DNA from 3 places in the Pseudomonas urethralis genome. Region 3 is predicted to be linked to each of the others. Evidence: riboswitches for the same ligand, from Rfam matches in the RefSeq annotation. Region 3 holds a riboswitch; each other region holds the start of a gene.
The links. A riboswitch is a leader RNA that binds a small molecule or an ion and turns the genes downstream of it on or off. The one in region 3 is predicted to bind cobalamin.
Positions count from the first base shown of each region.

Region 1: it holds a riboswitch for cobalamin, as region 3 does, so the genes downstream of both, L6D64_RS05070 (ABC transporter substrate-binding protein) here and cobW (cobalamin biosynthesis protein CobW) in region 3, are expected to answer to the same signal.
Region 2: it holds a riboswitch for cobalamin, as region 3 does, so the genes downstream of both, L6D64_RS05080 (TonB-dependent receptor) here and cobW (cobalamin biosynthesis protein CobW) in region 3, are expected to answer to the same signal.

Region 1 is NZ_BQIJ01000002.1:483,688-486,956, reverse strand. It holds gene L6D64_RS05075 (acetyltransferase domain-containing protein) at 34-1,200, shown strand; cobalamin riboswitch at 1,229-1,428, shown strand; gene L6D64_RS05070 (ABC transporter substrate-binding protein) at 1,538-2,548, shown strand; gene L6D64_RS05065 (FecCD family ABC transporter permease) at 2,545-3,269, shown strand, end outside.
Region 2 is NZ_BQIJ01000002.1:487,819-491,087, forward strand. It holds gene L6D64_RS05080 (TonB-dependent receptor) at 1-1,356, opposite strand, end outside; cobalamin riboswitch at 1,464-1,669, opposite strand; gene L6D64_RS05085 (GNAT family N-acetyltransferase) at 1,704-2,273, opposite strand; gene L6D64_RS05090 (carboxymuconolactone decarboxylase family protein) at 2,352-2,696, opposite strand; gene lpxO (lipid A hydroxylase LpxO) at 2,830-3,269, opposite strand, start outside.
Region 3 is NZ_BQIJ01000004.1:246,996-250,264, reverse strand. It holds gene L6D64_RS08935 (CbtA family protein) at 1-275, opposite strand, end outside; gene L6D64_RS08930 (CbtB domain-containing protein) at 283-468, opposite strand; cobalamin riboswitch at 566-788, opposite strand; cobalamin riboswitch at 1,683-1,887, shown strand; gene cobW (cobalamin biosynthesis protein CobW) at 1,988-3,055, shown strand; gene cobN (cobaltochelatase subunit CobN) at 3,059-3,269, shown strand, end outside.

The DNA.
Region 1 (3,269 bases), on a different contig from region 3:
TTTGACATTCATTCCTGACTGCGACCCCTTTCCATGACCAGCGCCTCAGCCACCCCCACCCTGCTCACCCAGCGCCTGCAGAGCATCGATGCCCTGCGCGGCCTGGTGATCCTGTTCATGCTCCTCGACCACGTGCGTGAAACCTTTTTCCTGCACCGCCAGGTCATCGACCCGATGGCCATCGATGCCACCGACCCGTCGCTGTTCGCCAGCCGCACCCTGGCTCACCTGTGCGCGCCGGTGTTCGTCCTGCTCACCGGCCTGTCGGCCTGGCTGTATGGCGAGAAGTACCAGGGTCGTAGCGACGTCTCGGCGTTCCTGTTCAAGCGTGGGCTGTTCCTGGTGGTGCTGGAATTCACCCTGGTCAACTTCGCCTGGACCTTCCAGCTGCCGCCGAGCGTGGTCTACATGCAGGTGATCTGGGCGATCGGCGTGAGCATGATCGCCCTGTCGCTGCTGGTGTGGCTGCCGCGTCCGGCCCTGCTGGCCGTGGGCGCGCTGATCATCGCCGGCCACAACCTGCTCGATGGCCTGCACTTCGACGCGCAATCGGCCCTGCATGTGCCGTGGGCGATCCTGCATGACCGCGGCTGGCTGGAGGTCTCGGAGAACCTGCGCCTGCGCACCTCCTACCCGGTGCTGCCGTGGATCGGCGTGATCGCGCTGGGCTTCGGCCTCGGCCCGTGGTTCGCCCGTGGCAGCGACGCCGACGAGCGCCAGCACCGTCTGCTGATGGCCGGCGCCATCGCCCTGCTCGGCTTCATGGTGCTGCGCCTCTACAACGGCTACGGCGAGGCGCCGTGGAGCGGCTACCCGACCATCACCCAGACGCTGATGAGCTTCTTCAACATCACCAAATACCCGCCCTCGCTGCTGTTCCTGGCCTTGACCCTGGGTTGCGGCCTACTGTTGCTGCGCGCCTTCGAGCGCGCCGGGCTCGCCCGCTGGATCAGCGCCCTGGCGGTGTTCGGCGCAGCGCCGATGTTCTTCTACCTGCTGCACCTGTACGTGCTCAAGCTGCTGTACCTGGCCTGCGTGGCGCTGTTCGGCCTCAACCAGGGCGACTACTTCGGCTTCGACACCATCGGCGCGGTGTGGCTGGCCTCGCTGCTGCTGGCGGCGGCACTGTACCTGCCGGTGCGCTGGTTTGCCCGGCTCAAGGCGCGCCGGCGCGACATCCACTGGCTGAAGTACTTCTGATTTGGCGTTTCACCTGGCGGCCGGATGGTCTACCATGCCGCCCGCCGGTTTCCACCACGGAATTAATAGGGAATCCCGGGCCCGCCCAACCCGGCGTGCCAATCGGAACTGCCCCCGCAACTGTAGGTGCCGAGCCTGCTCCATCGATGCCACTGGACCTGATCCGGGAAGGCCGGAGCCAGGCGAGGACGCACCAGTCAGGAGACCTGCCGGCATACATTCACCAACCGGCGGGGTGTCCGGGATGGCCATCCGTGTTGCCCCTGCACGTGCAGGGCTGCGGCGATGCCTGTCCGTGCGTTCCTCACCAGAACTGTCCGACAGGAGATCGCCCAGCATGCTGCCCCGTATCGCCACCTTGCTCGCCGGCCTGAGCCTCACCGGCCTGGCTCAGGCCGCGGCCACCCTTTACCCGCTGACCGTCGACAACTGCGGCGCGCCGCAGACCTTCGCCCAGGCGCCTGAGCGTGCGGTCACCATCGGCCAGGCCGGCACCGAGATGTTTTACGCGCTGGGCCTGGGCGACAAGCTGGCCGGCACCTCTTTGTGGTTCAACAATGTGTTGCCCGAATACCAGGCACTGAACGACAAGGTGCCGCGCCTGGCCGACAACGAGCCCAGCTTCGAAGCTGTGGTCGGCAAGCGCCCGCAACTGGTGACGGTGCAGTTCGAGTGGATGGTCGGCGCCCAGGGCGCGGTCGCCACCCGTGAACAGTTCCGCGAACTGAACATCGCCACCTACCTGCTGCCCTCGGACTGTGAAGGCAAGGACAACCTGGTCGGCGCCGACGGCACCCGCCTGCAGGCATTCCAGGTCGACAGCCTCTACAAGAGCATCAGCCAGCTGGCCGAGATCTTCGATGTACAGGACCGCGGTGCCGCGCTCAATGCCGACCTCAAGGCACGCCTGGAGGGTGCCCGGCAGCAACTGGCCGGCAAGGACCTGTCGCAGACTTCGGCGCTGTTCTGGTTCTCCAGCGCCGACCTCGGCATCGACCCTTATGTTGCGGGCCGCCAGGGCGTAGCCGACTTCATGCTGCGCACCCTGGGCGTGCGCAACGTGGTCGAGTCGACCGAGGAATGGCCGACCGTAGGCTGGGAAACCCTGGCCAAGGCCAACCCGACCTGGCTGATCATCGCGCGCATGGACCGCCGCCGCTACCCCGCCGACGATTACCGGAAAAAGCTCGAATTCCTCCGCCACGACCCGGTGACGAAGCAGATGGATGCGGTAAAGAACAACCGCATCATCATCCTCGACGCCGACGCCATGCAGGCCGGCATCCGCCTGTTCCCCGGCCTGCAGACCTTGTCCGCAGCCTTCGCCAGCGGTAAAGCGGCACCATGATGAAAGCTCTGCCCTACAGCGCCCTGGCCCTGCTGGCCTTGCTCGCGGCCGTGCTGGCCGGTACGGCCATCGGCGAAACCAACCTGCCGCCACAGGTGGTCTACCAGGTGCTGGCCAACCACCTGTGGCAGGCCGGCTATCCGGTCGACCCGATCGACGCCGGCATCGTCTGGAACTACCGCCTGACCCGCGCCCTGGTCGCCGCCGCTTGCGGGGCGGGGCTGGCGACCTGTGGGGTGATCCTCCAGGCGCTGCTGCGCAACCCGCTGGCCGAGCCCTACCTGCTCGGGCTGTCGGCCGGCGCATCGACGGGTGCGGTGCTGGTTGGCCTGCTGGGCCTGGGCAGCGTCGCCCTGAGCATGTCCGGCGGCGCCTTCATTGGTGCCCTGGCGGCCTTTTTGCTGGTGCTGGTGCTGGCCCGTGCGGCCGGGCCGAGCAACAACCACACGCAGGTCATCCTCGCCGGTATCGCCGGCTCCCAGCTGTTCACCGCCCTTACCGCTTTGCTCATCACCAAGTCGGCCACCGCCGAACAGGCACGCGGCATCCTGTTCTGGCTGCTGGGCAACCTCAGTGGCGTGCGCTGGCCGTCGGTGTGGCAGGCATTGCCCGTGGCGCTGTTCGGCCTGGCGGTGTGCCTGTGGCACCGCCGGGCGCTGGATGCCTTCACCTTCGGCGCCGACTCGGCAGCTTCGCTGGGCATCGCCGTGCGCCGCACGCA
Region 2 (3,269 bases), on a different contig from region 3:
CAGGTTGTCGCGATCAATGTGGTTCTGGTCGCGGCGCACGCCGGTCACCAGCGACAGGCGCTCGGTCAGCTGCAGACGGTTCTCGGCGAACAGGGCGAAGGTGTGGGTGGTGGACAGCGTCTGCGGGCGGGTTGGCGAGTCGCTGTGGAACCCGCCCGGGGTCGGCTGCCACGGGTCGATGTAGTCGCCGCCCACGTCGTTGTACGGCCGGTTGCTGTCGACGTTGAAGCGCACCTTGTTGTACTCGACACCGACCAGCGTCTTGCTGGCCAGGCCGAACAGGCTGTGATCGAAGGTGAAGGTCTGGCGGTCGCCTATCTGCTCCTGGTTGTGCCTGATCTGCAGGAAGCTCTGGCGCTCCAGCTGCTCGCGGTCGGTGTCCCAGCGGTAGTTCTCGGCATTGCGCCAGTGGCGGCGGCTCTTGATGTAGTAGAGCTGGTTGCTGGCGCTGAGCTGGTCGTTGATCGCCCAGTCGGTGGTGAAACGGGTCCACTCGTCGTGGTAGCGCTGCACATCGTTCTGGACGTTGTAGTTCTTCTTGCGCAGGCTGCTGCGGTAATGGCCGTCGATCAGTGGCGTGCCGTAGTAGTTGGCCGGCTGGGCGTCGCCACGCTCGTGGGCGAGGGTGAAGCTCAGGTCGTCGTTGGCATCGAAGCGCAGCGCGGCACTGAGGGCCAGGCTGCGCGAATCGGTGCGGTCGACCCAGCCGTTGCCGGCCTGCTGGTTCAGGGTCAGGCGGTAGCTCAGGCGTTCGCTGAGGCTGCCGCCGGTGTCCAGGCCAAGCTGCTGGCGGTCCCATGAGCCGTAGCCCAGGCGCAGGCGGTTGTGGATGTCGCCGGTGAACGGCTTTTTCGGGATCACGTTGATCACCGCGCCGGTCGCGCCTTCGCCATACAGCACCGAAGCCGGGCCGCGGATCACGTCGACCTGCTCGACCATCCACGGGTCTACCGGGAAGGTCTGGGTGCCGGCCCCGGTATACAGGCGCGCACCGTCGAACAGGGTCATCACCGAGCCATGGCCGGTGAAGCCGCGCGCCGACAGGCCGGTGCCGCCATCGCCGGGGTTGCCGATGAAGGTGATGCCGGGGGAGCGGGTCACGGCGTCCTGCACGGTGAGGTTGTTGCGTTGCTCGATCTGTTCGGCCGTGATGCTGCTGGTGCTGGCTGGCGTTTCCAGGGCACTGAGGTGCAGCCGTGAACCGGCCTCGGTCGGCGTGGCCAGGTCGACGTGCTTTGGGTCACGGGTATCGGTGATGGCCGTGGAGGGGAGGCTCAGCACAGGTTCGTCGGCCAGGGCCGGCAGGGTAACGGCCAGGCAGGCCGCCAGGGGGTGAAGCTTGAAGAATCGGGACATGTCGTTCCACTGCTGCAGGAATGAATGGATCCCGGTGGAAAACACGCAAAGGCGCACCCCGTACGCAGGCGCACGCGGATACCGGCCTGCGCCCGCCCACCGCGGGTTGCCAAGTGAAGCTTCAGGCCGGTCTCCGGGCTTGCGAGGGTCGTGAGGCCTTCACCTTCCCATGCTGGCGCACAGTGGTGTGTCGAAGGCATCGCTCGCTTACCGTTGCGGGGGCAGCGCCGGACTTGTCGTGAACCACGACGCACCGGCTTCCCGTTTCACCCTGCGCACGGCGGCGCAGGACACCTGAAACTGGCGCGCATCTGACCATCGAATGGTCAGCGCGTCAAATGCGCGTGTCAGCGCCCGCGGCGGCGTGACACCCGTGCCTCGATGTTCTTGCGCCCGATGAGCAGGGGAGGCTTCTCCACCACTGGCTCATCGGCCAGCCACTTGTACATCACCAGGCAGTCGACCAACCCCAGGCGGGCGTGGCGATAGGCCTTGGGCAGGCGGCCCACGGTCTCGAAGCCCAGCCGGGTCCACAGCGCCACCGCCACCTCGTTGCTCGCCACCACCGAATTGAACTGCAACGCCAGGAAGCCCTCCTGGCGTGCCAGCTTCTGCGAGTGCTCGCACATCAGCCGGGCCACACCACGGCCACGTGCAGCGTCGCAGACCATGTAGCCGCAGTTGCCGACATGGGCGCCGGGGCCGGCGGCGTTGGCCTTGAGGTAGTAGGAACCGAGCAGCTCGCCATCCTCTTCGGCCACCAGCGTGTGCAGCGGCAGTTGCAGCCACAGCTGGCGGGCCTGCTCGACGTTCAGCTCGGGGTCGAAGGCGTAGGTTTCGCGGGCCTGGACGATGGCCTGGAAGGTCGGCCAGAAACGCTCGAAATCGTCGGGCGTCATGGGGCGAATGTGGATCATGGCGGTTCCTGCAATGGCTAGGCCGCCAAGTCTGGGTGGCGCGGCGCCGTCGCGCAAGGGCGGCGACGCCGTTTGGCTTCAGCCGTTGGCCTTGCCCAGCGCATCCAGGGCGCGGGCCGAGTAGACCAGCGCGGCCCCGGCGTTCATCGCCACGGCCACACCCAGCGCCTCGGCGATCTCCTCACGGGTGGCGCCGTGCTTGACGGCCTGTTGCGAGTGCACGGCGATGCAGCCGTCGCAGCGGGTGGTGACGGCCACGGCCAGGGAGATCAGTTCGCGGGTCTTGGCGTCCAGGTGGTTGGTCTTGGCGCCCGCGCCGCTGGCGGTCATGTAGCCGGCCACGGTGTCGGGGGACAATTGCTTGAGATCGCCGATGCCGGCCATCAACTGCTTACGGTAGGCGTCCCAGTCCATCATGCTCATCGTCTTCACCTTGGTAAGGTTGCGAGTGGAGCTTTCATGCTAGTCGAAGCCTGGGAAGCGAGACTTGTACTTTAGTGCTGGCCAGGATTGAAGCGGCCAGACAAGGCCGCTTCTGCAATGGCCAACGTGCCGGTCAGATATAGACGAACACCAGCACCAGGGCCGCGACCACCAGCCACTTCTCCAGGTAGTAGCGCATGCGGTTGCGCTTCTTCAGCGCCTTGCCACGCTCGCGGATCTTGTAGATGCGGGTGAACAGGCGGTTGATGCCACCGGTCTTGTCGCCGGCGTCGTTGGGCGCAGCGGCGGCGGCCATGACGTTGCGGCTGAACCAGCGGTTGAACGCGGTGGCCCAGCGGTATTTCAGCGGGCGCTCGATGTCGCAGAACAGGATGATGCGGTTGTGCTCGGTGGTATTGGCGGCGTAGTGGATGTACGTTTCGTCGAAAACCACGCCCTCGCCATCGCGCCAGGAGTATTTCTCGCCGTCCACATCGATGTAGCAACCGTCATCGTTCGGCGTGTCCAGGCCGAGGTGGAAGCGGTACGAGCCGGCATACGGGTCACGGTGAC
Region 3 (3,269 bases):
AGGATCAGGGCGAAGCCGACGGCAACCACCAGATTGCCGCCAGTGGTCGAGAGGGTGCGCTGCCAGCCATCTTCTGGCGACCAGGCTTCTTCGCCATGGGTGTGGCCAGCGCCAGCTTCTTCGCCGTGGCTGTGGTGCGCGGCTGCCGGGCTGGCCGCTTCGTAGGTTTCCGCCTCAAGGATCAACGGTGCGACCCAAAAGCTTTGCAGGAGGGTCAGCAAGAGGGCAGCGAGCAGGCCGCTGAACCCGGCTGTGCGGGCAATACGCTTGATCATGGCAGCCTCAGTGGCAGGGGAAGGCGGCGCTATGGCGCGTGTCGTGCGCGGCGTTGTGCACGGCTTCGATGTGCGAGAACCCGGCGAAGTAGACCAGGCACAGGCCGAGCAGGCTGGCACCGACGGCGATGACCACGCGCTGGCTGAGGGTGATGGGGGTGGCGATGCCATGTTTGGCGTTGGTGATGGGCATGACGCGATCCTCTGCTTTTTTGTAAGGGCAACGGACAAGCGCGGCAGTCCCGGGGGCAAGGCGCCCGAGGAGATGCGACAGCGCCCGCCCACCGCGGGGTGTTCATGGACGACAGGCCGGTCTCCGGGCTTGCGAGGAGGAGTTGGGCTCCTTGAAAGGCATCACCTTCCCATGCCGGACTGCGTGGCACAGTGGTCTGGACGCTTCGCTCGCTTACCGTTGCGGGGGCAGCACCGGCTTTGCCCGGCCCTGAAGGGCCTGCGACGCACCGATTTCCCGTTTCACCCCCGCTTGGGGGCACCTGACGCAAGGCGTAAGGAGAGCACGGGGCGAGGGAGACGTCAAATGTCATGCAGATGCAATGCTTGCTCTTGCTCTTGCTCTTGCTCTTGCTCTGCTTTTGCTTCTAAGCGCGCGGTAGTTCAGCAAACGCGGAATGCGACTTCAGGAGGCCGAACGCAGGCGTCTGGAGGGCCAGGGTGCGCAGCACCCCTTCGGCGCAGCCGAAGGCGCGAGATGTAGACTTGCGCAGCAAGTCGTAGGCCGCGCGGGCCCGGAGGGCGCCGGAGTGAGGGGACCCCGGAGCGCAGCGGAGGGGCCGGATGATGGGAGCCAGCGTTTTTTGGTTACTTTTTGTCGCGTTTGACAAAAAGTGACCCGCCGTAAGGGCGGAAAGGTGACTGTGCGTCGCCACCGCCAATGAATGCACTCGACTCAATCAAAACCATCGCTGTCCAGCTTTTGGCTTTTGGCTTTTGGCTTTTGGCTTTTGGCTTTTGGCTTTTGGAAGTGGGCTTTCAAATCAAGTCAACATTCATTTGCCATGGTGGCGCTGAATCAGCTTTTCGCCTTTACGGCGACCTACTTTTTGACTGGGCAAAAAGTAGGCAAAAACCCCCGCTCCCATCATCCGGCCCCTGCGCTTCGCTCCGGGGTCCCCTCACTCCGGCGCCTTCCGGGCCCGCGCGGCCTACGACTTGCTGCGCAAGTCTACATCTCGCGCCTTCGGCTACGCCGAAGGGGTGCTGCGCACCCTGGCCCTCCAGACGCCTGCGTTCGGCCTCCTGAAGTCGCACTCTGCGTCGCCTGAGCTACCGCGCGCTTAAAAGCAAAAGCAAAAGCAAGAGCAAGAGCAAGAGCAAGAGCAAGAGCAAAAGCTGACCGATGGGCTTTGTGGACGGGATGGCAACAGTTGACCACCCGCCACCCCCCGCGTAGCCTTGCGACTTCGAGGTTCTTCGGCACTGCCGAAGCTAAGACGGGAACGCGGTACAAGCCGCGGCTGCCCCCGCAACTGTAGGCACCGACAATGGGTCGACACAGCCACTGCGCCAACGCGCGGGAAGGCGTCACCCCGCCAGCTGCTTGATGCACTGGAACGGTGCAAGCCAGGAGACCTGCCTCGAGACGATTTCGACTTTCAACCGGGCGGGGTGATCCGGTGGCGAACGAGCCCGGCCGGCCTGGCCTGCGGCTTTCGTCCCGTGTGCCCGCACCAACCTGCCAAGGGCAACGCGACATGAAAACACTGGCCAAGCTCCCCGTCACCATCGTTACCGGCTTTCTCGGCTCGGGCAAGACCACCTTGCTCCGCCACATGCTCGACAACGCCCAAGGCCGCCGCATCGCGGTCATCGTCAACGAATTCGGCGAGCTTGGCATCGACGGCGAAATCCTCAAGCAATGCAGCATCGGCTGCACCGAGGAAGAAACCAGCGGCCGCGTCTATGAACTCGCCAACGGCTGCCTGTGCTGCACCGTGCAGGAAGAATTCTTCCCGGTGATGCGCGAACTGGTCGCACGCCGTGGCGACCTCGACCACATCCTCATCGAAACCAGCGGCCTGGCACTGCCCAAGCCCCTGGTGCAAGCCTTCCAGTGGCCGGAAATCCGCAACGCCTGCACCGTCGATGCGGTCATTACCGTGGTCGACAGCCCGGCCGTGGCCGCCGGCACCTTCGCCGCCTACCCGGAGCAGGTCGACGCGCAACGCAAGCTTGATCCCAACCTTGATCACGAATCGCCACTGCACGAACTGTTCGCCGACCAGCTGGCCAGTGCCGACCTGGTGGTGTTGAACAAGGCTGACCTGATCGACGCCGAAGGCCTGGCCAAGGTGCGTGCCGAAGTGGCCGAGGAGCTGCCGCCAGCCGTCAAGGTAATCGAAGCCAGCAGCGGCCGACTGCCGCTGGAAGTGCTGTTGGGCGTGGGGGCGGAGTCCGAGGCGCACATCGATGGCCGTCGCACCCACCACGACGCCCACCATGACGGCGACGATCATGACGATCACGACCACGATGCCTTCGACTCGATCTCCATCGACCTGCCCGAAGCTGACGAAAGCCTGCTGCTCGATGCCCTGACCCAGCTGGTGGTGGAATTCGGCATCCTGCGCGCCAAAGGCTTCGCGGCCATCCCCGGCAAGCCGATGCGCCTGTTGGTACAGGGCGTGGGCACCCGTTTCGACAAGCACTTCGACCGCGCCTGGCGCGCCGACGAGCCCCGCATCACCCGCCTGGTGCTGATTGGCCAGGACCTCGATGCCCCACAACTGGAAGCGCGCCTGCGCCAGGCCCTGGGCGCCTGACCCATGCACCTGCTGCGGACCCAGCCCGGCGGCTTCGTGCCAGACGACAGCATCGCCGACCTCGGCCAGACGCCCGCCGACCTGGTGATCCTCTGCAGCGGCGACTCGCACCTGGCACTGCTTGCCGAAACCGCCGAGCAGCTGCCAGACGATTTCCCCAGCCTGCGCCTGGCCAACCCGATGCAGGTGCAGAACCATGCCTCGGTCGACTTGT